One region of the Candidatus Enterococcus mansonii genome, then DNA from elsewhere that is predicted to be linked to it. Evidence: predicted binding sites of a transcription regulator. Region 1 holds the regulator's gene; each other region holds the start of a gene.
The links. The regulator LexA, encoded in region 1, represses DNA repair genes until DNA is damaged. The targets are predictions, from matches to a motif close to CNAACANNTGTTNG.
Positions count from the first base shown of each region.

Region 1 (10,719 bases):
GGATAGTGAAAATCAACAATTTTGCCACAGCTTTGACAGATGGCATGGTAGTGTTTTTTTGAACTAAAATCAAAACGACTTGATGAATCACCATAATTCATTTCTTGAACAAAACCTATATCTGTAAATAGACGTAAATTATTATAAACAGTTGCAACGCTCATATTCGGAAAGCGATCTTCTAGTGAACGATAAATCTCATCCGCAGTTGGATGGCTGTGATTCTCAATTAGATATTCTAAAATTGCATATCTTTGAGGAGTAATACGAATATTGGCTTCTTTTAATTCTTCAAGCGCGTTCTTTACCAATATGTTATCCATTTTGTTCCCCTCCCAGTCTTTCTTTTCTTAAATGATACTATTTCTAATCTATCTTGACAAGAATAATTGAATAATAAAATGTGAAATATCGAATTTATCTCTGATTTACGTTTAAAAAAATGAAATTATATACATTATGAATAGAATATGTAAAAAGAGAGCTAAATATACTGTGCTCTCTTTTTTTGATAAATAATTACTCTGAAAAATGATAAAGCGCAGTTGAAAGATATCTTTCACCATTATCTGGAATAACCGTTAACACTTTTTTACCCGCACCTAATTCTTTAGCAACTTCGATAGCAGCATTCACTGCAGCACCAGCTGATATTCCGGCTAGTATTCCTTCTTCCGTTGCTAATTTTCTAGCAGTCTCCATTGCAGAGTCGCTTGGTACATCCATTACTTTTTCGTAAATGTCTGTATCTAAAATCTTCGGAATAAATCCCGCACCAATCCCTTGTATTTTATGCGGTGCTGGAGTTCCACCTTCTAAAACTGGCGATTCAGTGGGTTCAACTGCAATGATCGAAATTTTAGGATAAACGCGTTTTAATTCCCTGCCAACACCTGTTATTGTGCCACCAGTACCTACACCTGCAACAAATGCGTCTAATCCTGAAGGTCCAAATGCATCTTGGATCTCTCTTCCTGTTGTTTTTTCGTGTACTTCCGAATTTGCGGGATTATCAAATTGCATTGGCATGAAGTAACCATCTTTTTTCGCTAGTTCAGTTGCTTTGGCGATTGCCCCTTTCATTCCTTCTGAACCTGGAGTCAACAGCAATTCAGCGCCATATGCTTGCATCAACTTTTGACGTTCTACACTCATCGTATCTGGCATAACAATCAAAACGTTATACCCTTTCGCTGCACCTACCATTGCCAAACCAATTCCTGTATTCCCGCTTGTAGGCTCAACAATCGTATCCCCCATTTTTAGCTCTCCATTTAGTTGCGCTTTGTTAATCATATTTAATGCGACACGATCTTTAACACTTCCACCAGGATTAAAATATTCTAGTTTTACGTAAACGTCAGCCGCACCAGCAGGAACTAAGTTGTTTAATTTTACAATAGGGGTTTTACCAATCAATTCTGTAACTGAATTAAAAATTTGGGCCATCACACATTCCTCCATTTTCATTTTTTCTGTCATTTTCTTATTTTATAATAGCTCATATAAAGCCATCTGGCTATCGTTTTGCTATTGTAAGCTAATTGATAGGCACTCTTTAAACAAATTTAATAAAAGTATTGTATAGTAGAAGAGTCTTTAAAAATGAAAATAGGAGTACTCATAAATGAAAATTATAAATATCAGCCCACGAGGTTATTGTTATGGTGTCGTAGACGCTATGGTCATTGCTAGAAATGCCTCTTTAGATGAAACCTTACCTCGTCCGATCTACATATTAGGAATGATCGTGCATAATAAACATGTTACTGATGCGTTTGAAAGCATTGGTATTCATACGTTAGAAGGGGAAAATCGTGAAGAAATTTTATCGAAAGTTGATCGCGGAACAGTAATTTTTACTGCTCACGGAACATCACCTAAAGTAAAAGAATTAGCAATCGAAAAAGGCTTAACTGTGATTGATGCTACGTGTCCAGATGTAATGATCACACATGAATTAATTGCCGAAAAAGTTTCTGAAGGCTATGAAATTATCTACATCGGAAAGAAAAATCACCCTGAACCTGAAGGCGCACTTGGCGTTTCTCCAGAACATGTTCATCTAGTGTCTAATGCGCAAGAAATTTCTAATTTAACACTCGATGCTAAAAAAATCTTTGTAACAAACCAAACAACAATGAGTCAATGGGATGTTAGTGACTTAATGGATGCCATTCAAGAGAAATATCCTCATGTTCTTATTCACAAAGACATTTGTAAAGCAACTCAAGTAAGGCAAGAAGCAGTCGTTGAACAAGCTCAAGGATGTGATTTGACCATCGTTGTAGGTGATCCGAAAAGTAATAACAGTAATCGTTTAGCTCAAGTGTCTATCGAACAAGCAAACGTTCCAGCACATCGAATCTCTGACGTATCACAAATTGATCCTGCTTGGTTGATAGGCGTCAATCAAATCGCAGTGACAGCGGGAGCTTCAACGCCTACGCAAATTGTTCGTGAAGTCATTGAATATTTGAAGAATTTCGATGAACATGATACAACTACTTACAAACAAAGCTCAACAACAACTGCTGAAGCGATTCTGCCTAGACCAAGAATCAAAGATTTAACTAAGAATCGACAACGTCGTCTAGAAGAATTACGCGCTGGAAAAAGATAAAAAAATTCTCGAAAATCATTGTCACATATGACGTTGATTTTCGAGAGTTTAAATTTTATGCAATTTGTAAAACTTGGCCTACTGTGATCAATTCAGCTGACAAACCGTTAAGTGTCATCAGTTGGTCTACTGAAAGACCATTCTTTTCTGCAATCGCCCACAAAGTGTCCCCAGAAGCAACCGTATAAGTAGTACCACTAGCATTTGCTACACTGGCACTGCTTTGCCCAAGCGCAGTTAAGTCAAATGTTGTATTCCCACTTGTTGATGCGCTGTCGGGGGTACCCCAATCATAATCAGTTAAGTTATATGTCGCTATCAGCCAGTTTAATTTACTGGCGTAATTAGGATCTGTAGCGTAGCGTCCAGCTAAAGCTGCAGTAGCATCTGTATAATTTGAGGTGTTACTCTTCCAAACGCCATAGTAGTGATAATTTCCGCTAGATGCCATTGTTGTTCTAAGAACGTTGGCATGATCTTGGAACGATTCAGCGTATGATGGATAACTCCTAAATGGTTCATTCACTGTAACCCATTCACCATTTAAGTATTCTGAGGTAGGCATATAAACTGTTTGACCACCGTAGCTACCTTTCACACCAAATAAATTATAGTTCGGTGCCGCAGCCAAACCAGATGTACCATAACTACTTTCAAGTAAAGCTTGAGCAATCATTACAGATGCATATAAATCATTTGCACTTGCAACTGAAGCAGCTGAATAGGCGATAGAATCAATAAATGCTTGTTGAGACGCTGCTCCTTGTTGTTCTGCTTGTACACTTATAGGTAATAAATTACTTGCAACAGGAAGAAAAACTAGCGAAGTTCCTACTGCAGCTGCAATTTTCTTACTGCTGATCACACGTTCTTTATGCTGGTGCCTACTACTTCTTGTTTTTTTCTCTTCCATCCTTTTGCTCCTCCTCGATAGAACATCATGCCATTATTCTACTAGGGGATCTTTTTATAAACAATTATTTAGCCTTTAAACTTTAACTTTTAAAACTGGTGTAATCTTGATGAAATGTTTGTTTTATTGATTACTGAAATTTTGTTTTAATGTTTTGACATACTGTAGGTTATTCATTGATTTTTCAATACAAAAACACAATCACAGCTTTTTTATTAAAAAATCTTTCATTTTATTGTTAAATTTTTCTATTATTTCAATTTCATTACATTTATTTCTTAAAAACCTAATATTATAAGAAACAGATAAAATTAAAAAAAAGGACAGCTTTTAGCCGTCCTTTTTTAGTTTACAAACTGTTATATTTTGAAACAACGTTTTCAGTTGTAAAACCGAATTCGTTCAATACTAAATCGCCAGGTGCAGAAGCACCAAAGTGATTAATTGTTACAGTTGTACCTGCTGTGCCTACATAACGTTCCCATCCAAATGGTGATGCTGCCTCAATTGCTACTCGTTTTGTTATTTCTGATGGTAAAACAGATTCTTTATAGTCAGCTGTTTGTTTTTCAAATAAATCAAAACTTGGCATTGAAACAACAGAAACGTCTTTACCTTGTTCAGCAAGTGCTTTTTGAGCTTCGATGGCTAAGTTGACTTCTGAGCCAGTTGCAATTAAAATCCCTTCAGGCTTCCCACCTTGTTGCGGAGAAATTACATACGCACCTTTTTGAACAAACTCATCTGCTTTTTCTTTAGTCCCTTCAATTACTGGTAAGTTTTGTCGACTTAGAACTAAAACTGTTGGGGCATCTTTTGTTGTCATCGCAATTTTCCAAGCAGCAACAGTTTCATTACCATCTGCTGGACGTAACACTTGTACACCAGGCATACAGCGAATGCTTGCTAGTTGTTCTACAGGTTCATGTGTTGGACCATCTTCTCCAACAGCTACAGAATCATGTGTTAGTACGTAAGTTACTGGCGTATGTTGAATAGCAGCTAGACGAACTGCCGGACGTAAATAATCGGTAAAAACAAAGAATGTTCCGCCGTACACACGACTACCACCATGTAATTGAATCCCATTCATTGCAGCTGCCATTGCAAATTCACGAACACCGAACCAAATATTGCGCCCTTCATATTGTCCAGGTTCAAAATCTTTTTCTGCTGCAACCATTGTGTTATTAGATGCTGATAAATCGGCAGAACCACCCCAGAAACTTGGAACAGCTTTCGAAATCGCTTGAATCGTTTCTTTACTTGTAACACGGCTAGCCGCACTTGATCCTACCTCATATGTTGGCAACTCGCTATCCCAATTTTCAGGAAGCTCATCAGCGAAAGCTTGCTGAAATTGTTTTGCTAATTCAGGATGCTGTTTTGTATAGTTTTCAAACATTTCATTCCATTTATCTTCAGCTTTGCCGCCTTCGTCGACCATTGTTTCCTTGAAGCGAGCAGCAACTTCTTCTGGAACTGTGAAATCTGGATAATCCCAACCATAAACAGCTTTTGCAGCAGTAATTCCTTCTGCTCCGATTGGCGCGCCATGAACAGAAGATGTTCCTTCTTTCGGTGCACCATAACCAATGACTGTTTTGACTTCAATCAATGTTGGTTTATCAGATTCAGCTTTTGCAGCTTCAATTGCTCTAGAAATTTCTTCTAAATCATTGCCATCTTTTACTAAAATATGTTGCCAACCGTATGCTTCATAGCGAGCACCTACATTTTCAGTAAAGGCTTTTGATGTCGGTCCATCCAAAGAGATGTCATTTGAATCGTATAACACAATCAGTTTGCCTAATTTCATATGTCCAGCCATTGAACTAGCTTCTTGAGAAACACCTTCCATCAAGTCACCATCTCCACATAATGCATACGTGTAGTGATCAATGACAGGGAAACTATCACGATTGTAGACAGCCGCTGTATGCGCTTCTGCCATCGCCATACCAACAGCCATCGCAATCCCTTGACCTAAAGGCCCTGTAGTTGCTTCAACACCATCTGTATGATGCACTTCTGGATGCCCAGGAGTTTTGCTGTCCCATTGACGGAAACTTTTCAGATCATCCATTGTTACACCATAGCCGGCTAAGTGAAGCAAGCTGTATAGCATTGCTGACCCATGTCCCGCTGAAAGAATAAAACGGTCTCTATCGACCCAATTTGTTGATGTTTTAGGATTTACTTTTAAGTGTTTTGTCCATAGTGCATAAGCCATTGGGGCAGCACCCATTGGTAAGCCTGGGTGACCTGAGTTTGCTTTTTGAACTGCTTCGATACTTAATGTGCGAATCGTGTTGACGCCTAACTGATCAGTGTTGTCGAACAAAAAAATCATCTCCTATTTAGGTTTTTTTTACCTTTATTAACTATATTTTAGCTTATTTCGTTTATGAAAGCAATTACTTTTAGTAAAAAAAACCAAAATTATTTTCTGTTATGCAAACCTTTTGCTTTTTGAATCTTTTTCAATTTTTCTGGAGTTACATCATTTCCTTTAGGGTCAACAACTTTCATTCCTTCAATATGATGACGCATTCCACCTCTAAAAGCAGCTAAATATTCCTGACGAAGGACTTTTTGTTCTTCTTTTTCTTTTTCTGTCAATTGCTTTTCCTTCGCTTTTTTAGCTAGTTCATTGATGCGATTCATTTTTTCTGATGATAACATACTTATCCTCCCTATGTTTAAAAGCAAAATGAACTTGTAAAATTGTACAAGTTTACTTCCAAGTCTTATCTTATAAGATGAACACGAAAAAAACAACTATATTCCAACTAAAAACAAAGAATATCCAAGCTTTCCAACCGAAATACACCTTCCTCCACTCTTTTATTTCTGTAAAAAATGACATTTTAAAAAAACACGAACGCTTGTTTGATTTCAAAGTAGGATTATGGTACACTAGAAATATAAAGCGAAAGAAGGTGCGGGTTTTGGTGAAACGTACAGACACAAGACAAATTGAAGTACTAAAATATATATATGAGCAAGTTGAACTTAAAGGCTATCCCCCCACTGTTCGGGAAATTGGAAAAGCAGTAGATCTTTCCTCTACCTCCACTGTTCATGGACATTTAGCACGTTTAGAGAAAAAAGGATTGATTTTACGTGACCCTACTAAACCAAGAGCCATCGAGCTTACCCCAGAAGGTCTTGAACGAATCGGTGTCCAACCGACAGTGATTCCTATGTTAGGAGTGGTTACAGCTGGAGAACCGATTTTAGCAGTTGAGGAAGCTTCTGACTTTTTCCCACTTCCACCCGATTTAAAATCAGAAGAAAATACATTGTTTATGTTAACGATTAGAGGTGAAAGTATGATCAACGCCGGCATCCTTGATGGTGACCAGGTGATTGTTCGTAAACAAGCTTCCGCTCTAAATGGAGATATCGTTATCGCTATGACCGACGAGGATGAAGCTACTTGCAAGCGATTCTTTAAAGAGTTTGATCATATTCGCTTACAACCAGAAAATGATGCTTTAGAACCAATTATATTAGAAAATGTAAGTATTTTAGGGAAAGTTGTTGGCTTATACCGCAATCATATTTAAATAAACAAAAAAACATACTATTCTGGTATGTTTTTTGTTTTTCCAAATTTTTATTCAATCGCAACTTTTCTTTGATAAGTTTCAAACTGATAAGGATATTGATTTTTTTCGTCACGCTCTCCCTCACTGAGGTTGATCATCGTCCACTCATCCCAAGAAACCTCAGGAAATTGTGTATCTCCTTCAAACGTATAGAAAATAACTGTACGATATAAGACATCACAATAAGGTAAAAATTCCTCGTAAACAGCTGACCCACCTGCGATAAAAGTAATTCCGGAAAAGGCTTCTGCATACTTCACTACCTCATCAACTGTGTGAAAAACTTTTACGCCATTCGCTTGATAACTTGGATCGCTCGTGAGAACAATCGTTTGACGATTAGGTAGGGGGCTTGCCCCCATCCCTTCAAACGTTTTTCTCCCCATAACAATCGTGTTATTTTCAGTCATCTGTTTAAAAAACTTTAAATCATTTGGCAGATGCCAAGGTAATTGATTATCTTTACCAATTGTCCCTTGTTCATCTTGCGCCCATATGGCTGCTAGCATTGGAGTGCTCCTTTCAAATTAAACGGCAATTGGCGCCTTGATTGCAGGATGAGGATCATACCCTTCAATAATAATGTCTTCCATTTCAAAATCAAAAACAGATTGTTTCTCTAGATTTAATTTTAGCGTTGGAAATGAGCGGATCTCTCTAGTCAACTGTTCGTTCATCTGATCAATATGATTGTTGTAAAGATGAGCGTCTCCTAACGTATGAACAAAGTCTCCCACCTCTAAGCCTGTTTCATGAGCAATTAAGTGTGTTAATAAGGCGTAGCTGGCAATATTAAATGGAACACCTAAAAACACATCACCGCTGCGTTGGTACAACTGGCAACTCAGTTTCCCATCATTGACGTAAAATTGAAACATTGTATGACAAGGCGGCAAGGCCATGGACGGCACATCTTCTGGATTCCATGCCGAAACAATCAAACGACGAGAATCAGGTGTTTGTTTAATCATTTTAATCACATTTTTTAACTGATCAATGAAGCTGCCGTCTTTTGTTTCCCAATGACGCCATTGTGCACCATAGATATTACCTAATTCACCGTGTTTTGCTGCAAATGATTCGTCAATCAAAATCTTTTCACAAAATGTTTCATGTTCTTTTTCATATTGTTCCTTAAAGAGTTCATCTGTCAATACTCGATGTCCAAAATCTGTCATATCAGGTCCTTGATAATCGTCACTTTTTATATACCGTTCAAAAGCCCATTCATCCCAGATATGGTTATTATGCTGTAAAAGATAACGAATATTTGTATCGCCTTTTAAAAACCATAGCAACTCGCTTTTGATTAAGCCAAAGGGAACTCTTTTTGTTGTTAGTAAAGGAAATCCTTTTGATAGATCAAAACGCATTTGGTGACCAAAAATACTTCGAGTTCCAGTCCCCGTACGATCTCCTTTCAAGTGACCTTTTTCTAAAATAGTACGACCTAATGCCAAGTAAGCTTCTTCCATCTATTATTGCCTCCTAGTTTTCTACAAATTCACTTAAATATTCCCAGCGTTCCATTTTTTCTTCCAAGATTTGCTCTACATGATTTAATTCGGATTGTAATTCTTGTAATTTGGTAAAATCGTCTCCTTGATGATTCATTTCCTCTGTAAGTTCTTCAACTTTTTCCTCAAGCTCACCAATCTCTGACTCAATGGTCTCCCATTCTTTTTGTTCCATATAAGTCAATTTCACTTTTTCTTTTTTCTCAACAACTTTTATCGGCTTTGTATCAGCTTTGATTGTTTGCTTTAGTTGTTCTTTTTGTTCCATCAAATAATCACTCATTGAGCCAAAATAGGTTGTGATTTGTCCATTTCCTTTGAAAACAAGTAACTTCTCCATTGTTTTATCCAAAAAATAACGGTCATGAGAAACGGCAATCACAGCGCCTTTAAAAGTCTGAATGTAATCTTCTAATATAGTCAATGTATCAATATCTAGGTCATTTGTCGGCTCGTCCAATAATAACACATTCGGCTGACTAATTAATAATTTTAGCAAGTACAATCGTCGTTTTTCGCCTCCAGATAGTTTACCAATCACCGTACCATGCATAAAACGGGGAAAAAGAAAACGTTCCAGCAACTCAGCTACGCTAATGTTAGTTCCATCTGTCCGCTGTACTTGTTCTGCAGCTTCCTGCAGATAAGCAATCATTCGCTGGTTTGGGTCCATTGCCTCGTTTTGCTGTGTATAATAAGCAAGTCGGACAGTTTCGCCTATAGAATATATTCCACTATCTAATTGTAAACGTCCCGCCAATATATTCAATAATGTAGATTTTCCAGCGCCATTTTTACCTGTAATACCTATTCGGTCTTTCGCTTGAATAAGTAAATTGAATTCATTTAAAATCGTTTTCGTTTCAATTTGAAAATGTCCATTTTTGATTTCTAAAACCTTTTTCCCTAATCTTTGTGTGGCCACGTCGATTTCAAGCTGACTTTTTTGATTGACTTGATGCAGATTTTCTTTCAAGTCTTGGAAACGGTCTTGTCTGGCTTGTTGTTTTGTTCCACGAGCTTTAACGCCTGCACGCATCCATTCTAGCTCTTGTTTGTATAACTGCTTACGTTTATCTTCTTGTTCCAGCTCGACTCTTTCGCGTTCTGCTTTTGCCAAGATATACGCTTCGTAATTTCCTTTATACTCATACAATTTTCCAAAAGACAATTCAAAAATCCGATTAGTTACGCGGTCTAAAAAATAGCGATCATGGGTGACCATTAAAATTGCACCGCGATAACTATTCAAAAAACTTTCAAGCCAATTTATCGCTTCATAATCCAGATGATTTGTCGGTTCATCTAACAATAGCAAGTCTGGAGATTCAATTAGTACTTGCGCCAAACTAACCCGCTTTTTTTGGCCGCCAGATAACTCACCAATTTTTTTATGCAGTGTTTCGATACCCAATTTTTGCAGAATAATTTTAGCATCTGTATCTGCTGTCCATGCGTCTTCTCGATTCATTCGTTCTTCCGCTTGTGTATATTGTTTTTGCGCTTGTTCGCTGTTCCCATCATTTGCCAAAGCCAGCAATGCTAGTTCATAATTTTTTACTGCTTGAATAATAGGTGTCTCACCTTGAAAAACAGCTTCAACTACTGTCAGCTCTGGATCAAATTCTTGGTCTTGAGAAAGATACCCAATTTGGTACTCATTTGGTTGTAATACAGACGCTCCATCTCCATCCCCACTATCTTTCCCTGCTAGGATAGATAATAAACTTGTTTTACCTGTTCCGTTAGTGCCGATTAATCCAATGCGATCTTTATCATGAATATGAAAAGAAATCTGATCAAACAAAGTTTTCTCGCCATACGTTTTAGTTAATTCATTTACTTTTAATTCTTTCATCTACTCACGCCCTTTTCATCCTGCTTATTGTATCAAAAAAACCTGAAAAAAAGAAGCTAGTTCTCCTCACTAGCTTCCTTTTTTATTTTTTTGCTTAATTCCTTAAATGGAATAGTGTTAGAAACGTCATTGATTGAATACGATTCTAATAGATTCACATTTTTACGATATTCATTCGCTTCTAAAGAAGATAT
Region 1 is NZ_NGLE02000001.1:83,409-94,127, forward strand. Features, by position in the region: gene A5880_RS00335 (Fur family transcriptional regulator) at 1-323, opposite strand, end outside; gene cysK (cysteine synthase A) at 520-1,449, opposite strand; gene A5880_RS00345 (4-hydroxy-3-methylbut-2-enyl diphosphate reductase) at 1,628-2,623, shown strand; gene A5880_RS00350 (glucosaminidase domain-containing protein) at 2,679-3,536, opposite strand; gene tkt (transketolase) at 3,886-5,880, opposite strand; gene A5880_RS00360 (DUF896 family protein) at 5,979-6,221, opposite strand; gene lexA (transcriptional repressor LexA) at 6,488-7,108, shown strand; gene A5880_RS00370 (dihydrofolate reductase) at 7,159-7,659, opposite strand; gene A5880_RS00375 (thymidylate synthase) at 7,678-8,625, opposite strand; gene A5880_RS00380 (ABC-F family ATP-binding cassette domain-containing protein) at 8,639-10,525, opposite strand; gene A5880_RS00385 (cation:proton antiporter) at 10,582-10,719, opposite strand, start outside.

Region 2 (10,719 bases), 570 kb from region 1:
ATTCGTATTATCGATTTTGACTGACAAAGCTTGAGGATTCAAACGGTACCCTTTACAGGTTTGACAGGTTAATTCAGTCATGTACAAACGCATTTGTTCACGTGTAAAGTCGCTATTGGTTTCGTGGTAACGACGTTTAATGTTAGTTAAAACACCTTCAAATGGAACTTCTACATCACGAATACCGCCAAAATCATTTTCATAATGGAAGTGGAATACTTCACCATCTGAGCCATTTAAAATAATCTCTTGATGCTCTTCAGGCAACTCACTAAACGGCGTATCCATATCAATATTAAAACTGTCTGCCGCTTGTTCTAGCATTTGAGGATAATATTGAGAGCTAATCGGATTCCACGGTGCGATTGCTCCTTCACGCAACGTTTTAGTTGGATCTGGAATGACTAAATCACGATCAACTTCTAGTTTTATACCTAAGCCATCACAATCAGGACAGGCGCCAAATGGGGCATTAAAAGAAAACAATCTTGGTTCTAATTCTCCAACAGTAAATCCACAATACGGACAAGCATAGTGCTCACTAAAAAGCATCTCTTCTCCGTCAATCACATCAACTAACGCATATCCATCAGCCAAACGTAATGCCGCTTCAAATGAATCAAATAAACGAGAACGGATTCCTTCTTTAACAACAATTCTATCAATAACGATCGCAATATCATGTTTTTTGTTTTTTTCAAGTTCAGGTGCTTCACTAACATCATAGGTTTCACCATTAACACGCATACGAACGTAACCTTCACGTTGAATCATTTCAAAGATTTTTTTATGCTGGCCTTTTTTCTTCACAATTACAGGAGCTAACACTTGGATTTTGGTTTTTTCTGGCAGTTCTAATACTTTGTCTACCATTTGTTCAACGGATTGACTAGTGATTTCAGTGCCATCGTTAGGACAGATTGGATGACCAACGCGAGCAAATAACAGTCTTAGATAATCGTTAATTTCTGTTACTGTTCCAACTGTTGATCGCGGATTTTTACTTGTTGTTTTTTGATCGATTGAAATCGCTGGACTCAATCCATCGATACTGTCGACATCTGGTTTGTCCATTTGCCCTAAAAACTGTCTAGCATACGCCGAAAGACTTTCCACATAACGACGTTGTCCTTCAGCGTACAATGTATCAAAGGCTAGGGAGCTTTTCCCTGAACCAGATAATCCAGTCACTACAACCATTTTGTCACGAGGAATCGTAACATCAATGTTTTTTAAATTATGAGCGCGTGCGCCATGAATGACGATTTTATCATTTGCCATTACTTCTCTCCTTTTGCTTGTTGATCCGACCTTCAATTCTTAGTGCTTTAGCACTTGAAGAATATTAAGATCGAAACTAACCTTACTTCTATCAAATATCAAAGCTATTTTTTAATCCGCTGCTTTCAATTCCAGAATCGTATCTCTTAATGTTGCTGCGGTTTCAAAATCTAATGCCTTAGCCGCATCTTTCATCTCTTTTTCTAGTTTCATCAATAAATCAGCTTTTTCTTGACGAGTTAGTTCGTGATAAGATTTATCGATTTTAAATGGTTCTCCTTTTTCGTCCGTCTTGGTAATGGAGATCAACTCACGAATTTCTTTAATAATGGTTTTCGGTACGATACCATGCTCTTCATTATATTTTTCTTGGATTGAGCGACGGCGCGCTGTTTCATCGATTGCTTTTTGCATGGAATCGGTTATTTTGTCTGCATACATGATGACTCTTCCGTCTGCGTTTCGGGCAGCTCGTCCAATTGTTTGGATCAATGAACGTTCACTTCTTAAGAAGCCTTCTTTATCTGCATCTAAAATCGCAATCAATGACACTTCAGGAACATCCAGACCTTCACGAAGTAAATTGATTCCAATTAATACATCAAACTCCCCTAATCGTAGATCACGAATAATTTCCGTACGCTCCAACGTTTTGATATCACTATGGAGATACTTCACTTTAATTCCCAATTCTTTCAAGTAATCCGTTAAATCTTCTGACATTTTCTTGGTCAGTGTTGTAATAAATACACGCTGATTTTTTTCGACACGCTCATGAATTTCACCAACTAAATCATCAATTTGTCCCATAATTGGACGAACTTCGATCAATGGATCTAACAGCCCTGTAGGACGAATAATTTGGGGAATCACTGTATCTGTTTGTTCATACTCATATGGACCTGGTGTTGCAGAAACGTAAACAACTTGATGCACATGCTTTTCAAATTCTTCTAAACGTAATGGTCTGTTGTCTAACGCACTAGGCAAACGGAAACCATAATCAACTAACATCTGTTTTCTAGCTCGGTCACCATTATACATACCGCGAACTTGAGGCATGGTTACATGGGATTCATCAATCACCAGTAAAAAATCATCTGGAAAGAAATCGATCAAGGTATATGGCGGTTCCCCTTCTGAACGACCATCCATATGGCGAGAGTAATTTTCGATACCAGATGTATACCCCATCTCTCTCATCATCTCAATATCATAATTCGTTCGTTGCTCTAAACGTTGTGCTTCTAATAGTTTATTCTCACTACGTAAAACTTTTAACCGCTCATCCAATTCTTGTTGAATCTGAGAAATGGCGTGTTCCATATGATCTTCATTGGTTACAAAGTGGGTTGCTGGAAAAATGGCCACATGTTCGGTTTCCCCGATAACTTCTCCTGTTAATGCGTCAACTTCACGAATCCGCTCAATTTCATCGCCAAAAAATTCAACTCTTAAAGCATGTTCATCTCTTGAGGCAGGAAAAATTTCAACAACATCTCCTCGCACCCGAAAACGACCGCGCTGAAAATCAATATCGTTTCGTTCAAATTGAATATTAACTAAATCGGTTAATAACTGGCTGCGATCCATTTCCATCCCAACACGAATGGAAACAACTTGTTCACTATACTCTTTTGGGTCACCTAAACCAAAAATACATGAAACAGAAGCAACTACGATTACATCATTTCTTTCTAATAATGAACTAGTCGCAGAATGTCGCAATTTATCAATTTCGTCATTGATGCTAGCATCTTTTTCTATATATGTATCACTAGAGGGAACATAGGCTTCTGGTTGATAATAGTCATAATAACTAACAAAATACTCGACCGCATTATTAGGAAAGAATTCTTTAAATTCTCCATAAAGCTGTCCAGCTAATGTTTTATTATGAGCAATGACCAATGTCGGCTTATTGACTTCTGTAATGACATTGGAAATCGTAAAAGTTTTTCCTGTTCCAGTCGCACCGAGTAAAATTTGGGCTTTTTCGCCACCTTCGACACCTTCAACTAATTTTTTGATGGCTTCTGGTTGATCTCCATCTGGCTTATATTTTGATACTAAGTCAAATGTATTGGAGGTCTCTCTTTCTATCATTTATTCTCCTCCTCTTAATTTTTACTTAAGCGAAACTTCTGTCATTATTTTACCATACCGAACATATTTTCGCTAGTTTTAGAATAAAATGCGTATACGCATTTTCAAAAAAATTATAGATTAATATTTGCTTAATTCCGACAACGTCCATGTCAGGTTTCGTTACATAAGATGTTAGAAAATCAGTTTTTTTTAACTTTATCTTAGTCAATGACTTGTGCTTTTGCCTTTTTTTACTATATAATTATCCAATATGCAAATATAGGAGGTATTTTATGAAAAGGAAACACTTTTTACTTTCATTCATTGTAATGATGGCAAGTCTACTAACATTTACACTTGGGCAGTCTGCTCAGGCTGAGGAAAAAACATATAATATAGGAACTGATTTGACTTTTGCTCCTTTTGAATTCCAAGATTCTAAGGGTGAGTATATCGGAATTGATATCGACTTACTTAAAGCGATTGCTAAAGATCAAGAATTTAAAGTCAATCAAAAACCTCTTGGCTTTGACAGTGCCATTCAAGCAGTTCAATCAAATCAAGTGGATGGTATGATTGCTGGCATGAGTATTACAGATGAACGAAAAAAATCATTCGACTTCTCTGATCCTTATTTTGATAGCGGCTTACAGATGGCTGTCAAAAAAGGCAACGACAAAATCAAAAATTATAAAGAGTTGAAAGGAAAAACAGTTGCGGCAAAAGTTGGAACAGAAAGCGCAACTTTTTTAGAAAAAAATCAAGAAAAATATGGTTACACAATTAAAAACTTCGATGATGCTACGGGTCTTTATCAGTCCCTTGAAAATGGTGAAGCCGATGCTATTTTTGATGATTATCCTGTTTTAGGCTATGCTATTACTAATGGACAAAAACTCCAATTAGTTGGAGAAAAAGAAACAGGCAGTTCTTATGGTTTTGCTGTTAAAAAAGGGCAAAATAAAGAGTTGATCGAAAAATTCAATGCTGGATTGAAAAAATTAAAAGCATCAGGTAAATATGATGAAATTATCAGTAAATACATTGCTACTGGAACAGAATCGGAATCTAAATCGGACGCTAAAATGAAAAAAATTGCTCCGAAAAAAGAGACCTATGTTATTGCCAGTGATTCCACGTTTGCTCCATTTGAATTTCAAAATGCTGATGGAAAATACGAAGGAATCGATGTTGATTTAGTGAACCGAATTGCTGAACTGCAAGATTTTAATATTGAGTTTAAATTTATTGGTTTTAGTTCAGCTGTTCAAGCAGTAGAATCCGGTCAAGCCGATGGGATGATCGCTGGAATGACGATTACAGATGAACGTGAAAAATCATTTGATTTTTCTTCCCCTTATTTCAATAGCGGGATTCAAATTGCCGTAAAAAAAGGTAACGACAAAATCAACTCTTATGAAGAGTTAAAAGGCAAAAAAGTCGGTGCTAAAATCGGAACTGAAAGTGCTGATTTTCTTGAAGCAAATAAAAATAAATATGATTATTCAATTAAGTACCTAGATACAACAGACGCTTTATACAGCGCTCTTGAAATCGGTGAAATTGATGCAATGATGGACGATTACCCAGTAATTGGTTATGGAGTCGCTCAAAAACAACCATTAGCAACACCGATTCCACGTGAAGAAGGTGGAAAATACGGTTTCGCTGTTAAGAAAGGCAAAAATCCTGAATTAGTTGAAATGTTTAATGAAGGCCTAGCTGAACTGAAACGTACTGGTGAGTATGATAAAATCATTGGAAAATATGTCAAAGATGGTTCTTCTGAAAACAAAGTTGATGAATCAACATTTGTTGGCATGATCCAAAACAACTGGAAACGACTTTTAAGCGGATTGTGGATGACGATTCAATTGACATTGATTTCATTTATTTTAGCCTTAATCGTCGGTGTGCTCTTCGGATTATTTAGCGCTTCTCCATCGAAAGCTTTACGTGTAATTTCTACTGTTTATGTTGATATTATTCGCGGGATTCCTTTAATGGTGTTAGCCTTCTTTATCTACTTCGGTTTACCAGGGATTTTAGGATTCAATATTCCAGTCTTCCTTGCAGGAATTATTACCCTTACATTGAACGCCAGTGCTTATATTTCTGAAATCGTACGTGGCGGGATTAATGCCGTACCAGTTGGTCAAATGGAAGCATCACGCAGTTTAGGTCTTTCCTATAACCGTACAATGCAAAAAATCATACTACCTCAAGCAATCAAAATTATGATTCCATCTTTCGTCAATCAATTTGTTATTTCTCTAAAAGATACAACGATTCTATCCGCGATTGGATTGATCGAGTTATTGCAAACAGGGAAAATCATTGTCGCAAGAAACTTACAAAGTACAATGGTTTACTTTGTAATTGCAATGATGTACCTAATCTTGATTACCGCTTTGACGAAATTAGCGAAAGTTTTAGAAAAGAAGGTGAAATAATATGGCTGAAAAAATTTTAGTAGAACATTTAGTAAAAACTTATGGGGAAAATACCGTTCTTAATGATATCAATGTTTCAATACAAGAAGGCGATGTTGTTTGCGTCATCGGTCCTTCTGGTTCAGGAAAAAGTACGTTTCTTCGTTGCTTGAATCAGCTTGAAGAAGCAACAAGCGGTGATATTATTATTGATGGTGCAAATCTAACCGATAAAAATACAAATATTAACAAAGTTCGTCAACATATCGGAATGGTATTCCAACACTTCAATTTGTTTCCACATTTGTCAATCATTGAAAATATTACATTGGCACCAACAGATTTAGGTCGCCTTTCCAAAAAAGAAGCAGAAGAAAAAGCCATTCAACTTTTAGAAACAGTTGGCTTAGCCGATAAAAAAGACAGCTATCCAGACTCCTTATCTGGTGGACAAAAGCAACGTGTCGCAATCGCTCGTGCTTTAGCAATGAATCCAGACATTATGTTATTCGATGAACCAACTTCAGCGCTTGATCCTGAAATGGTTGGTGATGTACTAAACGTAATGAAGAAATTAGCTAAACAAGGAATGACGATGGTGATTGTAACGCATGAAATGGGCTTTGCTAAAGAAGTAGCGAATCGTGTAATGTTCATTGATGGTGGAAATTTCTTAGAAGACGGCACACCACAACAAATCTTTGAAAATCCGCAAAATGAGCGAACCAAAGATTTCTTGGATAAAGTTTTGAATATCTAACTTAAATAAAAAATGAGGACCATTTAGCGTTCTCATTTTTTTATTACACATTTTATTTTAGTCAATCTATTCTTTTTAGCTGGCTTTATTCTATTTTTCACTTGGTTTCTATCAAATAGCCCAGAACAAAACTGATTGTTCTGGGCTATAACGCTAAAACAGAAGCACTGCTTTTAGAAATATACTTCTGTTTAGTTATTTAATTTGCAATAGCTTCAAGTCTTTCAGCTACTTCTTGTTCGCTTAGTTCATTTTTTGCCACATAGCGATTTGCAGGATGATGACGACATTCGTCTGAACAACTGCCAAGATATTTAGCTTCGTTTTCTTCTGAAGCTAAGATTTGTTTATTACAGAATGGATTGGCACAGTTAATGTAACGTTCGCAAGGCGTTCCGTCAAACCAATCTTTACCGATGACTTTTTTATCAACATGATTGATTTCTACACTAATCCGTTCATCAAAGACATACATCTTTCCATCCCATAATTCGCCTCTTGTCGCTGGATCTTTCCCATACACGGCAATTCCTCCATGAAGCTGGGAAACATCTTCGAATCCTTCTTTTAGTAACCAGCCGGAAAATTTCTCACAACGAATACCACCTGTACAATAGGTAACGATTTTTTTATCCATAAATTGCTCTTTATTCTCTCTAATCCATTGAGGTAGCTCTCTAAAATTGCGAATATCTGGACGAACCGCGCCTCTAAAATGACCTAAATCATACTCATAATCATTTCTTGCATCAATGACAACTGTATCTTCATCTAATAAAGCTTCTTTAAATTCTACTGGTTCTAGATATTTACCCGTTGTTTCTAAGGGATTCACATCTTCTTCTAAATTCAAAGAGACTAATTCTTTTCTTGGACGAACAAACATTTTGTGGAAAGCATTTTCTGCTACTTCATCTATTTTAAAATACGTGTCTTTAAAACGCTCATCAGCTAGCATCGCTTCCATATATGCATCAGTCTCTGCAATGGTTCCTGAAAGGGTTCCGTTAATCCCTTCATTCGCCACTAAAATTCTACCTTTTAAATTCAACGACTTACAAAACGCTAAATGCTCCTTAGCGAATTCTTCTGGGTTTTCTAATGTCGTATATTTATAATAAAGTAATACACGGTAATCCATTATATCTTTCTCCTTTTTCTTAGAAACTGCCGAATTGTTTGATTAATCTCATGACAGCTCTCATTTTCTATTCATACGTGCTAAGTATATAAAAAAAGAAATATGAAAAGCGAGCTATTTGCTTGTGGATTTTTACACAAATCAATAACAAATGATAACAAAAGAATCCCCAATCTTTATCTAATTTAAAAACCTTAGAAAAATAAAAAAGTTGGGACAGCATCGTTGAACTCCTAAAAATCATATGGAGTTACTTTTGGTCCCAACATTTTTTTAATTTAAATCACTAGCTTAAACAAGTGATTTTATTGCCCAGATACTGCAAAATAATTCTCATCATTATCAGCAAAATTAAAAACCAACCCAGTTGGCAATTGAACTAATTCACCAACTCTTACACCAGCATCTTTCATTTTTTTGTATAATTCCATTACATCATCTGCAAAAAACATCAACGACGGCGTGTTTCCAGCAACTTCTGGAGAATGTTGTTGAATAAATTCTAAATCATACAAAACAATACTTGTATCTGAGCCTTCACTAGGTGCGATTTCCACAACTAATGTTCCATCCACAGCATCTCTTTCTTTCTCTACAAAACCGATTTTTTGCCAAAATTGACTTGATTCTTCTACATTTGTTACGTATAACATTATTTTGATTTGATTTGTAAACATCTTTTCTCTCCTCTTTTAGACTATTAATGATCATCCTTGTTATTATTAAACATTCAATAACTCATTTCTATTATATACTTTCTATCATATCTTATGGTAAACTTTATGAAAATATTTTTGCTTTAAAAAGGAGAAAAAAATGAAACTAACTGTTTTGGTAGATAACAATGTTTATATCGATCATTATTATTATGGAGAACCAGCTTTGTCTTTTTATATCGAAGATGGCGCTGAAAAAATTCTTTTTGACACAGGCTATAGTGATGTCTTTATTAAAAATGCTGCGTTGCTAGATATCGACTTATCTCAAGTTACGAAACTTGCCTTCTCTCATGGTCATAACGATCATACAGGTGGATTAAATACGATAGCTAAAGCTTTTACTAAACAAAAGCCAGAAATTATTGCCCACCCACTAGCCTTCTTTCCGAAAAAAGACGATGATTTAGTCATTGGATCTGCTGTGAGTTTGGAAGAACTTCAACAACACTACGATGTCCAACTTACTAAAGAACCAATAAAACTTTCAGAAAACATCACTTTTCTTGGTGAAATCCCTCAACTTGTCGACTTTGAACCACGCAAACAAGTTGGACAAACATTGATATCAGAAACATTTACGCCTGATTATGTGTTGGATGATTCGGCTTTAGTTTATGAAGGACAAGAGGGAATTTACATCATTACAGGGTGTTCTCACAGTGGTATTAGCAATATCTGTGAATACGCTAAAAAAGTAACAGGTAACCAAACAATCAAAAGTATCATTGGTGGTTTTCATTTATTTGAAGATGATCTGCAATTAGAAAAAACGATTGATTATTTTGAGGATCATTCCATTGAATCACTTTATCCTTGTCACTGTGTTTCTTTCCAAGCAAAAGCTAAAATTCATTACCGAATTCCAATTGAAGAAGTTGGTGTCGGCATGCACTTAGCATGGGACTAAAAAAGGAAGCACGGATCTTTACAGATCCGTGTTTCCTTTTCTACAACTCTTTAAGGAAGAGTGGTGAATCACCTTTTACGCATTTTCTTCAATAACTAAATTACTATCATTTAAAATGTCACGATCTAATTCATTGATCCGTGAACTAGTCACGATACCAGCGACCATACTGTCACTAACATTCACAGCTGTTCTAGCCATATCAATCAATGGCTCTACTGAAATCACTAAACCGACAATTGCAACGGGTAAGTTCATTGCACCTAATACGATCAAGGATGCGAATGTTGCGCCGCCGCCAACACCGGCAACACCAAATGAACTGATGGTTACAATCGCAACTAACATCAAAATGAATTCTATGCTAAAAACATTAATTCCAGCTGACGGTGCAACAATCGTTGCCAACATCGCGGGATAAACGCCAGCACAGCCATTTTGTCCGATAGACAAACCAAAACTTGCCGCAAAGTTAGCCGTTGCATCATCAACACCTAATGCTTTTGTTTGTGTTTCAATATTTAACGGCAATGCTCCTGCACTTGATCTCGAAGTAAAAGCAAAACTCAATACAGGAAAGGATTTTTTCAAGTAGTTCACCGGATTTACTTTAGCAAAAACTAAGATCAATAAATGGACAAGCATCACAATAATCAATGCCGTATAGGATGCTAAAACAAATTTACCTAAGTTAAGAATAGCATCAAAATCGCTTGTCGCTACAACATTGGTCATTAATGCTAACACGCCATATGGTGTTAAACGTAAAACCAACGTAACGATACGCATCGTAATTTTATATAGACTATCAATTAGATTTGCAAAAAACTCTCCTTCTTTCGGTGCTTTTCTTTTTACACCTAAGTAGGCTACACCAACAAACGCCGCAAAAATCACGACACCAATCGTACTTGTTGGACGAGTTCCAGCAAAGTCTGCAAAGACATTTTTAGGAATAAAAGCTAAAATTTGTTGAGGAATTGATAGGTTTTCAACGGTTTCCTGTCGTGTCGCAAGTTCTGCGATACGTGCCGTTTCTGCCGTTCCTTCTGTAAACTTTGCTCCTTGTAAACCAAATAGTAAAGTGGTTCCAATTCCAATCAACGCAGCCACGGCTGTTGTTCCTAATAATGTTGCTAGAACAGTAAAGCTGATTTTGCCTAGTTGCTTGGATTCTTTCATTTTAGTAAATGCCCCAACGATTGAAACAAAAACTAAAGGGATTACGAGCATTTGTAAAAATGCTACATAACCATTACCTACGATTCCAATCCATTCCATCGCTTGTGTTGTGACTTCATCTTTGGTGCCGAAAGTAAATTGAATAATTGCTCCCAATACGATCCCTACACCTAATGCTGCAAACACACGAGTTGAAAACTTCAAATGTT
Region 2 is NZ_NGLE02000001.1:654,320-665,038, forward strand. Features, by position in the region: gene uvrA (excinuclease ABC subunit UvrA) at 1-1,281, opposite strand, end outside; gene uvrB (excinuclease ABC subunit UvrB) at 1,393-3,387, opposite strand; gene A5880_RS03110 (amino acid ABC transporter substrate-binding protein/permease) at 3,663-5,822, shown strand; gene A5880_RS03115 (amino acid ABC transporter ATP-binding protein) at 5,824-6,561, shown strand; gene trhO (oxygen-dependent tRNA uridine(34) hydroxylase TrhO) at 6,761-7,702, opposite strand; gene A5880_RS03125 (VOC family protein) at 8,008-8,379, opposite strand; gene A5880_RS03130 (MBL fold metallo-hydrolase) at 8,519-9,328, shown strand; gene A5880_RS03135 (L-cystine transporter) at 9,404-10,719, opposite strand, start outside.
Region 2: the regulator LexA is predicted to act here: its motif matches at 3,446-3,459, upstream of uvrB (excinuclease ABC subunit UvrB).

Region 3 (10,719 bases), 300 kb from region 1:
TTACTTTTTGATGACTGGTGTGAATCATATCAACTACTTGAGTCATACAATAAATCGAGATGATCGTGTACAACGCACTCTCCCAATCAAAAACAAATCCTGCAATCACGACAATAATTCCATTAAGCATAAACATATAATTTCCAACTGTCTTACCTGTTGTTTTAGATAAAACCAATGAAACAATATCCATACCGCCCGTTGTAAAGCCCATTTTCAAAGATAATCCTGCACCAATCCCAATCAAAACGCCGCCGACAATTGCATTCATCAAAGGATTAGTGGTAACGACTTCGATAGGCAATAGAATCGTCGTTATTGAAACCCAAGCAACATTTAGAAAACTATAAATCGTTGATTCTTTCCCTAATTTCAAAAAACCTAAAATAAAAATTGGAATATTTAATAACAAAATAAAAAGACCTGTATCAATGGTTATCGATAAATGCGTATGTAATAAAGTCGCAATAATCTGTGCAACGCCATTCATTCCTGCTGAAAAAACTTTTGCTGGAATTAAAAAAAGTTTAAACTGATTGCTACTAAAATCCCTGTAACAAAAATAACGGCAAACTTTTTCAATGTTTCACTTTGTCTATATGAAATAACCCACTTATTCATGTATATCCTCCCCTTTACCAAAAAGCTGTTCCATTCTTGCAACTTTTACTTATCACCGATTCAATCAGAAAAATCTCCTGATTTAGAATAACAGTTCATCGTAAAAAAGAAAAGAAAAATTGATTAAAATGAGGATTATTTTAGTCACTTCCCTTCGGACATGCCGCCTGTCCACTATTCTTTGAAAAAGCTTTTTTGACTTGTTTCTTCTCTATTTAATGGTACTATAAAATAAGAAATAGTGATTAAAGGAGGATATACACAATGGCAGCAAAAGAAGCAAGTTTTGATGTAACATCTGAAATCAATATGGAGGAAGTAAAAAACGCCATTCAAATTGCCGTAAAAGAGATCAAAAATCGGTTTGACTTCAAAGGTTCGGTCGCTGATATAAAGTTAGAAAATGACAAGTTAGTTGTTGTTGCTGAGGATGATTATAAAATTGAACAAGTCAAAGATGTTCTTTTTGCAAAATTAGTGAAACGAGCTGTCCCCATCAAAAATATTCATTTTTCAACAAGTGAGAAAGCACTTGGCGGATCTGCTCGTCAATATGGTGATTTAATTAGCGGCATCGATAAAGACAATGCAAAAAAAATCAATGTAGCCATCAAAAACTCAGGAATCAAAGTCAAATCACAAATTCAAGAAGATAAAATCAGAGTAACTGGTAAAAGCCGTGATGATTTACAAAAAGTCATTGCTCTTCTTAGGGATTTAGAGCTACCAATGGAGTTACAATTTACTAATTACCGATAATCTAAAAGCATAACTAAGCGAATTTAATTTTTCGTCTAGTTATGCTTGATTCTTTTTATCTAATATTTTTCCAAATAATCTGCTACGACTGCACCCATGGCTTTTGCACTAATCAGTAACGCATTTTCATCAATCATAAATTTTTCGTTATGATGAGGATAGAAATGACCATCTTTAGGTGCTGCTCCTACATGAAAATAGCAGCTTGGTTTTTCTTGTGCGTAATAGGCAAAATCTTCTGACGGTCCTTGTGCACCTGAGTCAAGAATAGCTTCTATTTCAGGAATGTCACTATTTTTTAAACTAGCCGAAACAAAATCGGTTAATTGTTCATTATTGACTGTTACTGGATAATTATGACGATACTCCAATTCATACGTGACATTGTACATCAATGCAATACCATCCAAAATACGTTTGAATTCGACTTCAACGGATTTTTGAACTTCTCCTGATAACGTTCTAACATCACCTTGTAAAACGACCTTACCATTTACTGCGTTTGAAGCACCTGAAGCTTCAAAACTTCCAATAGTTAATGTTGTCATTTCAAAAGGATCGACACGACGGCTGACAATCGATTGGAGACTCACGACTAAATTAGAGGCAGCTAAAATCGCATCGGTCGTATCCTGAGGCATTGATCCGTGTCCCCCACGACCATGAATACTCACTTTAAAACCAGATTGTCCCGTATGAATTGACCCAGCATGATAATAAACCGTACTATTTTTTAGATTACTGATTACATGTAATCCTAATACATTATCTACACCATCCAAACAGCCATCTGCAATCATTGCTTTGGCTCCTCCTGGCGGCAATTCTTCAGCATGTTGATGTAAAATAACAATTTTTCCTTGCCACGCATCTTTTAATTCAATCAAGGTTTCTGCTAGCACAAGCATATACGCTGTATGAGCATCATGACCGCACGCATGCATGACACCATCGATTTTTGACGAAAAAGGTAAACCAGTATTTTCCTGTATAGGTAAGGCATCAAAATCGGCACGCAATGCGACCGTTCGACCAGCACGACCACTATCAATCGTTACAACTACACCATTTCCACCAACGCCTGTCCGAACCGAACAGTCTTTTCCTTCGTAAAAATCAGCGATATACTTAGCCGTTTTATATTCCTGAAAAGATAATTCAGGATATTGATGTAAATATCTTCTGATTTCAATCATCTTCTCCTCTTTTTGATCCAATGCCTGCAATAATTGTTCTTTAAACCTCATACCTACACACCCTTTCTACTTTTTTACTCATTTATTTTGTTTATGCATAAAAGAAGTACTATTAAATTAAAAAAGAAAATCAATCATTTTTCTCATTATAGCATTTTCCTGAACAAACAACCGTTTTTTTTACAAAAAGCAAAAAAAATTCGAGAAAAAAACAACGTGTAGCAGCTACTTTTTTCTCGGTGTTGATTCGGGCTTCAAATTGTAGAAGTTCACATACGACTTTTGACACCTGTCTCATTTTGGCCCCATCCCATTATTTCGTCTATTTTAACAATTAAAATCATTCACTTAAAAAATCATGTAGTTTATGTAAGCTCTTTCCACTATTTAATCCAACAATCAACCGAATTCGAGCCTTTGGTCCATTTAGGCCTCTTGAAAAAATAATCCCCATTTTCTTTAAATTTACGCCGCCGCCTTCATAATCATAAATGTCTTCAGCAATGCCGTTTGAACAACGGGAAACTAAAACAATTGGCAAATTGCGCGCCAACATTCTTTCTAGCGCAGGTAAGGTTTCTGGTGGCAGATTTCCTGCCCCCAGTGCTTCAATAACAATCCCATTCGTTTGATCATTATCAATTAAATCAAATAAACTGCTGTCCATACCAGCATATGCTTTAATCACATAAACTGTCCCATCCACTGATTGAATATCACACACTTCTTGCGGACAAACCTCACTAGCAAAAAAGGTTCGCTCTTTTGCAATCATACCAATCGGACCAAATGTAGGTGTCCGAAATGTCGCAACATTTGTCGTATGAGTTTTCGTGACATAACGTGCTGTATGGATTTCATCATTCATTACCACAAGGACTCCTTTGCCACGTGAATCATCTGAACAAGCCGTCCAAACTGCACTAATGAAATTGTATAGTCCATCTGTTCCGATCTCATTACTTGAGCGCATCGCCCCAGTCAAAACAACTGGTATCTGATTTTCTAATGTAATATCTAAGAAATAAGCTGTCTCTTCTAACGTGTCAGTGCCGTGAGTAATCACCACACCATCAATCTTTTCTTGGTAGGCTTTTTGTATCCGCTCTTTGAGTTCCAACATCCTCTCCAGTGTCATATGAGGTGAAGGGATGTTAAAAATCGGCTCTACGATTAAATTTACTTTCCCTTCAAATAATGCTTCTTGATCCAGTAAGGGATTCATCTGATTTGGTGCAACATTACCATCGGCTTCTTTTGACATCGAAATCGTTCCACCTGTGTGTAAAACTAAGATCGTTTTCATTTTGGTTCCTCCTATAGTTCTATTTTCCTGATTATTTAAATGATCGTTCCTTTGTAATTAGTCGATTCCATTGATTGCCAGAACTGCTTCATTAGTTGTTGAGCTTGCTCAGTAGAAGAGACTTGCTGAACTTGATTCCAATGAGGCGGAAATAAACGTCGAACAGCATTCGACGAAAAACGCTGATCTAACAAAAGAACCACTCCCTTATCTTCTGTATCTCTTATTACTCTTCCAGCGGCTTGCAGCACTTTATTCATCCCTGGAATCTGGTAGGCAAATTGAAAGCCTTGATTTTTTTCTCGATCATAATACTCTTTAATTAACTCTTGCTCATGATTCATTTGGGGTAATCCAACACCCACGATTGCTGTGCCAATCAAGCGCGTCCCTTTTAAGTCGATTCCTTCTGAAAAAATACCGCCTAATACACAAAAACCAACGAAAGTATCATCTGGCTCTGAGATAAAGTCGCGCAAAAAAGCTTCCCGCTCTGCTTCATTCATTAAGGTTGCTTGTATTTTTGTTTTAATTTGCGGATTTTTTTGCTGAAATAGCTTATAGACATTATCCATATAGGCGTAAGAAGGAAAGAAAACAACATAATTCCCTTTTTTTTGTTTGATCATTCCAGTTATACTTTCAGTAATTTTTTCATAGCTTTGCGCCCGCTCTTTGTATGTTGTTTGTATCTGATTTTCAATCAACAACAATTGGTTCTCTTTCGGAAAAGGACTGGGTATTCGGCAACGCAAACTGTCTTGAGTGCCACCTAGAATTTCTTGGTAATAATCCAAAGGCGTTAAACTTGCTGAAAATAAAATACTGGCTTTGGCCTTATCTAGTTTTTGCTCTAAAAGGTAAGAGGGATCTAAACAAAATTGCTTGATTATAATATCATAGTTTTCGCAATTTACATAGGTGCAATAATGATCATCATAACTTTCACCGATTTTAAGATAATGCATCAACTCAAAATAAACAGCTAACACTTGCTCCAATTCAACAAAGTTCTGATTTTCAGGTAACCATTCTTTTATTTTTTCGACTAAAGAATTAGCAGCTTTAACTAAAGAATCAATTGGTTCATTTTGATGCAAAAAGAGCGTTCCCTCTTGCTCACAAACTTGTTGGATTTTTGCAAATTCTTTGTCTATTTTGTTTAAGGCTCGGTTAAATTTTGTTTGGTTTTTATCGATGATTTTTTTCAGTGCTAATAGCTTGTTTCTAGATAAAGCGGCTGAATACATTTCTCTAGAGCGACCGACTAAATTGTGGACCTCATCTACTAAAAAAATGGTTTCTTTGGGCTCTGATTGATCTTCAAAAAAGCGGCGTAAATAAACAACTGGATCAAATAAATAATTATAATCGCAAATCACCAAATCACACCATAAACTAACATCCAATGATAGCTCAAAGGGGCACAATGTATGCTTTTTTGCATATCTCTCAATCACTTCTCTGGTCAGTTGATTTTCATGATTTAGTAAATCCCATAAGCCTTCGTTTAAACGATCGTAATAACCATTAGCGAAGGGACACGCTTCTGGCGTACAATTTCGTTCCGTCAAGAAACAGATTTTATCTTTCGCTGTTAGTGTAACACTTTTTAGATGCATTTCTTTTTGTTTCATTGCTTCTACAGCATCTTCGGCTACTTGACGGGTAATGGTTTTAGCCGTTAGATAAAAAACTTTTTCTGCTTGCTCCTCACCAAGTGCTTTTAAGGTAGGAAATAACGTAGAAATCGTTTTCCCAGTTCCTGTTGGCGCTTCAACAAATAATTTTTGTTCACTTAAAATTGTTTTATAAACAGCGACTGAAAGTTCTCGTTGCCCTGAACGATACGCTCCATATGGAAACGTTAAGTTCTTTAATGATTGGTTCCGAAGTTTGCGCCAACTCGTTTTAAAAATCAACCACTGCTCATAGCTTTGAGTTAACTCATCAAAAAATTGCTTTAGTTCTTCTCTTGTACATTCTTTGTCTTGTCGCGTAATTTCTTTCGTGGTTGTCTGGTAATAGGTCAACTGTAAAGTGATCGTTTCTAGGTCTTCTTGTTGACAATATATATGGCCATAGCACATTGCCTGATACCAAAACATTTCCACCTGTTCTTCTGATAATTCGGAAAATGCGGGTTCTGATGTTTTAATTTCATCAATGACTGTTCGATTATTTTCATCGAAAAAAATTCCGTCAGCTCGCCCTTCAATTATGTATGTTTGCTGATTTAATTCTATGTTGATTGCTAATTTCACTTCTTTTTGATAATTTCCACTGGCTGCTTGCTGTAATTTCCGATGAATCTTGGCACCTTCCTGAGCAGTATGCTCACTTGTATGTCTAGAATCAATACTTCCTTTACGTAAAATAAACTCAACTAATCTACGAACAGCAATTTTTTGCCTTGTTTTCATTCATGATCCCACCCATCTCTTCTATTATAGAACATACATTCGTAAAATAAAAGAGGCGAGAAAACTAAAATGTGACTAAGGAATCACTCTACGAGTCAAATCCTAGTCACATAAAAGCTAAATAAATCAGTCTACAAAAGCAACACCTTGTCTGCTCTTACAATTAGACATTTCTGAGTCAACCCTCGTTTTATCCTTTTAAGTGGCGTAATCACTATTGATTTTGACATATTCATAACTTAGATCACAGCCAATTGCTTGAAAACTTTCAGTCCCTTGTTGAAGATCGATCGTTAGATAGACATCTTCATTATTTTTGATATATTGCTCGATTAGAGGAAGATTTTGCTTCACTTCTTGATTATTCGAAAAAATTGGTAAATCACCGTATGATATATTTATTTTATCTTGATCAAATATTAAACCTTGCGTTTTTCCTAAAGCCATTATGATTCGTCCCCAATTTGGATCATGACCGAATAACGCTGTTTTTACTAAAGGTGAATTAATAACCGATTTAGCACCAAATCGAGCTTGCTCTTTACTTGTTGCTTGTTTCACAGTAACAAACATTGTCTTCGTCGCTCCTTCAGCATCTTTTACCACATCTAATGCCAACTCTTTACATAGTTGATTGAGCGCTGCTTGTATCTGCTCTTCCTTCACTTCGTAATGCCCATTCGCTAAAAACGCCACTGTATCACTTGTGCTTGTGTCTGAATCAATACTGATTGTATTAAAGGACTGGTCAACCGCTTCTTTTAACATTGGATAGATTGTTTCTTTGCTTACTTTTGCATCCGTTAAAACATAGGCCAACATCGTTGCCATATTTGGTTCGATCATTCCTGAACCTTTGACGATTCCTAACATTGTTGCCTCACCAATCTTCACTGTTCGTACTTTTGTCCGCTTATCAGTCGTCAATATAGCTTGAGCAAAGTCTTCATATTTTTTTGTTAATTTAATCGGTTGGTTGCTTAAAAAGTCTTCAATAGTCTTAATTGGTAATTGTGGTCCGATTAATCCTGTTGAAGAAGGTAAAATATTGGTTGCTTCAATGTCTAATTTTTTAGATAATTGATGCATAATCTTATACTCATTTTGTCTACCAATTTCCCCTGTAGCCACGTTAGCTATCCCACTCGTCACAACAATCGCTTGCAACTGTCCATCTTTGATATTTTCTTTTCCAATTGGAATACACTCACCGCAAAATGTATTTTTTGTAAACACAGCGGCGGCATGACAGAGTTCATCAGCCACAATTAACCCAAAGTCTTTTTTTCTTTTTTTAATCCCTACATGCCCACCATAAAATTTAAATCCCTTTGGACCATCTCCATACGCTCCCATAAACGACACCTTCTCATTTTTTATTGTTGGCAAATCATCAGTAATTTTCTAAAAGTATAAATGATATAGCAATAATAGTCAACGGTTATTTAAACACAAATAAACTTATTTAAGTATTTTTATTCATTTTAAAGCTAAAAAAATGCAAAAAAACAACATCTAAATTTCTCTAGATGTTGTTTAAAACTACTCTTAGTTATTTTTACCGAAGATACGTAAGAAAGCGATAAATAAATTGATGAAATCAAGATATAATTGTAAAGCGAAAAAGACCGCAATCCCTGTTCCTGCTTGTCCCCCTGTTTCGTTGTAAACTTGGCGGATTCTTTGATTGTCATAAGCTGTAATCCCTGCAAAAATCAAAACCATCAAGATAGAAATGAAAAACGAAACGGCACTACTACGTAGGAAAAAGAAATTGATTACCATGGCAATGATGATTCCGATCAACGCACTATACGCTGCATGTCCCATCGCTGACAAATCTTTTTTCGTAAACATTCCAACTAATGACATTGCACCAAATGTTGCTGCAGCACTGACAAACGCACTAACCACAGTTGCTTGAGCATACATCAATAATGTTGCTGAAATCGTTACTCCATTCAAGATAGAATAGACTAAGAAGCCGCTGATAGCCAAGGTTGGATTCTTCTGTGCTTTCAGACCTAGGAATAAAACTAAACCGATTTGTAAAATCCATAAACCAAAAAACAAGGGAACTGAATTCAACAATGTAACTAAAACAATTGGAAAAACATTCAAGATGAGATACGACACTAACGCACTAACACCGATTCCCATTGCTAAAAATGCATAAATTTTTGAATAAAACTTATTTATCCCAGCATTTACTACTGCTCCATTATTCATTTATATTTCCTTCTTTCTCTTCTAATTCAGCTAATGTGACTTGCGGTGGCTGAACCATTACGACCGCATCAAGAACTCGATCTTCTTCTTCATTGACTGCTTCAATCGAAATCGTCACCACATCTTTCATCTTATCAACTTTGATTACTTCAAATTGAAAGGTTAATGTTTCGTAATGAAAAACAGGTTCCACAAAGTTTACCGAAAAATTCACGACATGAGAGCCTGGTCCTGGTAAATGTTTTGAGATCGCGCTAGTGATGATTCCCATCAGCATGATCGATGGCACGATTGGTTTGCCATATTCTGTTTTTTGGGCATAATCATGTTGGATATATAAAGGATTGGCATCGTTGGTTAAGCCCAAATAAAGAAGTAAATCTTTATCTTCGATCGATTCGGTTAAAGACAGCGAATCGCCTTCCTCAATATCTTCGATGGTTTTGCCTAATTTTCTCGGTTTTCCGATATTCAAATTAGTACACCTCCACTAATGATAAGATAATTGTACCAAAATGACAGTAAAAGGCAAGCTAAAAAGAATCGGCAGAAAAAAGCATATTTCCAAAGAAGGTGCTTTTTTCTGCCTTTTTTCCAATCAAGAGACGAATATAACCTGTTAGCCACTTAATTCAGCTGTATTTTATAAAACATTTCTTGTTGTATTACTTAATAGCGTTTCATACGCTTGTTCGAATTTTTGAACATCACCAGCACCCATAAAGATCATTACAGCATGCTCATAATCCAATAATGGAGAAACATTCTCTTCTTTAATCACTTGACCGCCTTTGGTGATTTTTTGACCAAGATCTTCAATTTTCACATCGCCTTGTTGTTCTCTGGCAGAACCAAAAATATCACATAAGAAAACAGAATCCGCTAAATCTAATGCCTCGGCAAATTCATTCATCAACGCAATCGTACGTGTAAATGTGTGAGGCTGAAACACCGCAATAATTTCTTTATCAGGGTATTTTTGACGCGCACCATCAATTGTCGCAATAATTTCAGTTGGATGATGTGCATAATCGTCTACGATAATCATATCAGACACTTTTTTCTCAGTAAAACGACGTTTCACTCCTTCAAATGTCAACATTTCTTCGGCTACTTTGGTCATGTCTAATTTTTCAAAGTAAGCAACAGCAATCACACCTAAAGCGTTCATGATATTGTGCTGCCCAAAAGCTGGTAAAACAAAGTGTCCCACAAACTGGTCGTTGTGATATACATCAAAAGAAGATCCTTGGGTTGTCCGTTTGATATTTTTTGCTTGGATATCATCATCATCAGTCAATCCATAATAATAAATCGGCACATCTGCTTTTAACTGACGTAAGTATTTATCGTCACCGTACGCAAAAATTCCTTTTTTCACTTGAACAGCCATTTTTTGGAAAGCTGAGAATACATCTTCAATGCTCTTATAATAATCAGGATGGTCAAAGTCAATATTGGTCATAATCGCATAATCTGGAGAATACGCTAGAAAATGACGACGATACTCACAGGCTTCAAACGCAAAAAATTCTGCATTTGGGTCTCCATGACCTGTGCCGTCCCCAATCAAATAACTCGTTGGCGCAATTCCTGTCAATATATGAGAAAGCAAACCTGTCGTACTTGTCTTTCCATGAGAGCCTGTGACAGCAACGCTTGTATAAGGCTGAATAAAACGTCCAATAAAATCGTGATAACGAACGATTTCAGCGCCCAGTTCTTTTGCACGAACTAATTCTTCATGACTATCCGGAAAAGCATTTCCTGCGATAACAATCATGTCTTTTGTTATATTATCCTCATTGAAAGGCAAAATTTTAATGCCTGCTTTTTCTAAATCGCGTTGCGTGAAGAAGTATTCATCTACATCCGATCCTTGAACTTGATAGCCTTTTTCAAACAATACAAGTGCCAACGAACTCATCCCTGAACCCTTGATTCCAACAAAATGATGTAATTTATTTTCTTGATTGCTCATTATTATCCTCTTCTCTTAATATCTATATAAAACGTAGCTTTTTTAAACACTTTTACGATATGTGCAACTCATTATCATATAAATTTATGAAATAATCAACTAAAAATTTATGTTTCAAACAAAGGGCGGGACAGAAGTCTCCTCCTCTATCAAAGGTAGGTCCTTCTGTCCCAATCGATTATGTTTTAGCTAAAATACTTGCTA
Region 3 is NZ_NGLE02000001.1:383,855-394,573, forward strand. Features, by position in the region: partial or broken gene A5880_RS01835 (YitT family protein) at 1-621, opposite strand, end outside; gene A5880_RS01840 (YajQ family cyclic di-GMP-binding protein) at 886-1,380, shown strand; gene A5880_RS01845 (amidohydrolase) at 1,440-2,627, opposite strand; gene A5880_RS01850 (asparaginase) at 2,917-3,882, opposite strand; gene A5880_RS01855 (ATP-dependent DNA helicase) at 3,918-6,305, opposite strand; gene argJ (bifunctional glutamate N-acetyltransferase/amino-acid acetyltransferase ArgJ) at 6,504-7,661, opposite strand; gene A5880_RS01865 (Bax inhibitor-1/YccA family protein) at 7,854-8,534, opposite strand; gene A5880_RS01870 (MaoC family dehydratase) at 8,527-9,009, opposite strand; gene murC (UDP-N-acetylmuramate--L-alanine ligase) at 9,178-10,515, opposite strand; gene A5880_RS01880 (hypothetical protein) at 10,701-10,719, opposite strand, start outside.
Region 3: the regulator LexA is predicted to act here: its motif matches at 6,334-6,347, upstream of A5880_RS01855 (ATP-dependent DNA helicase).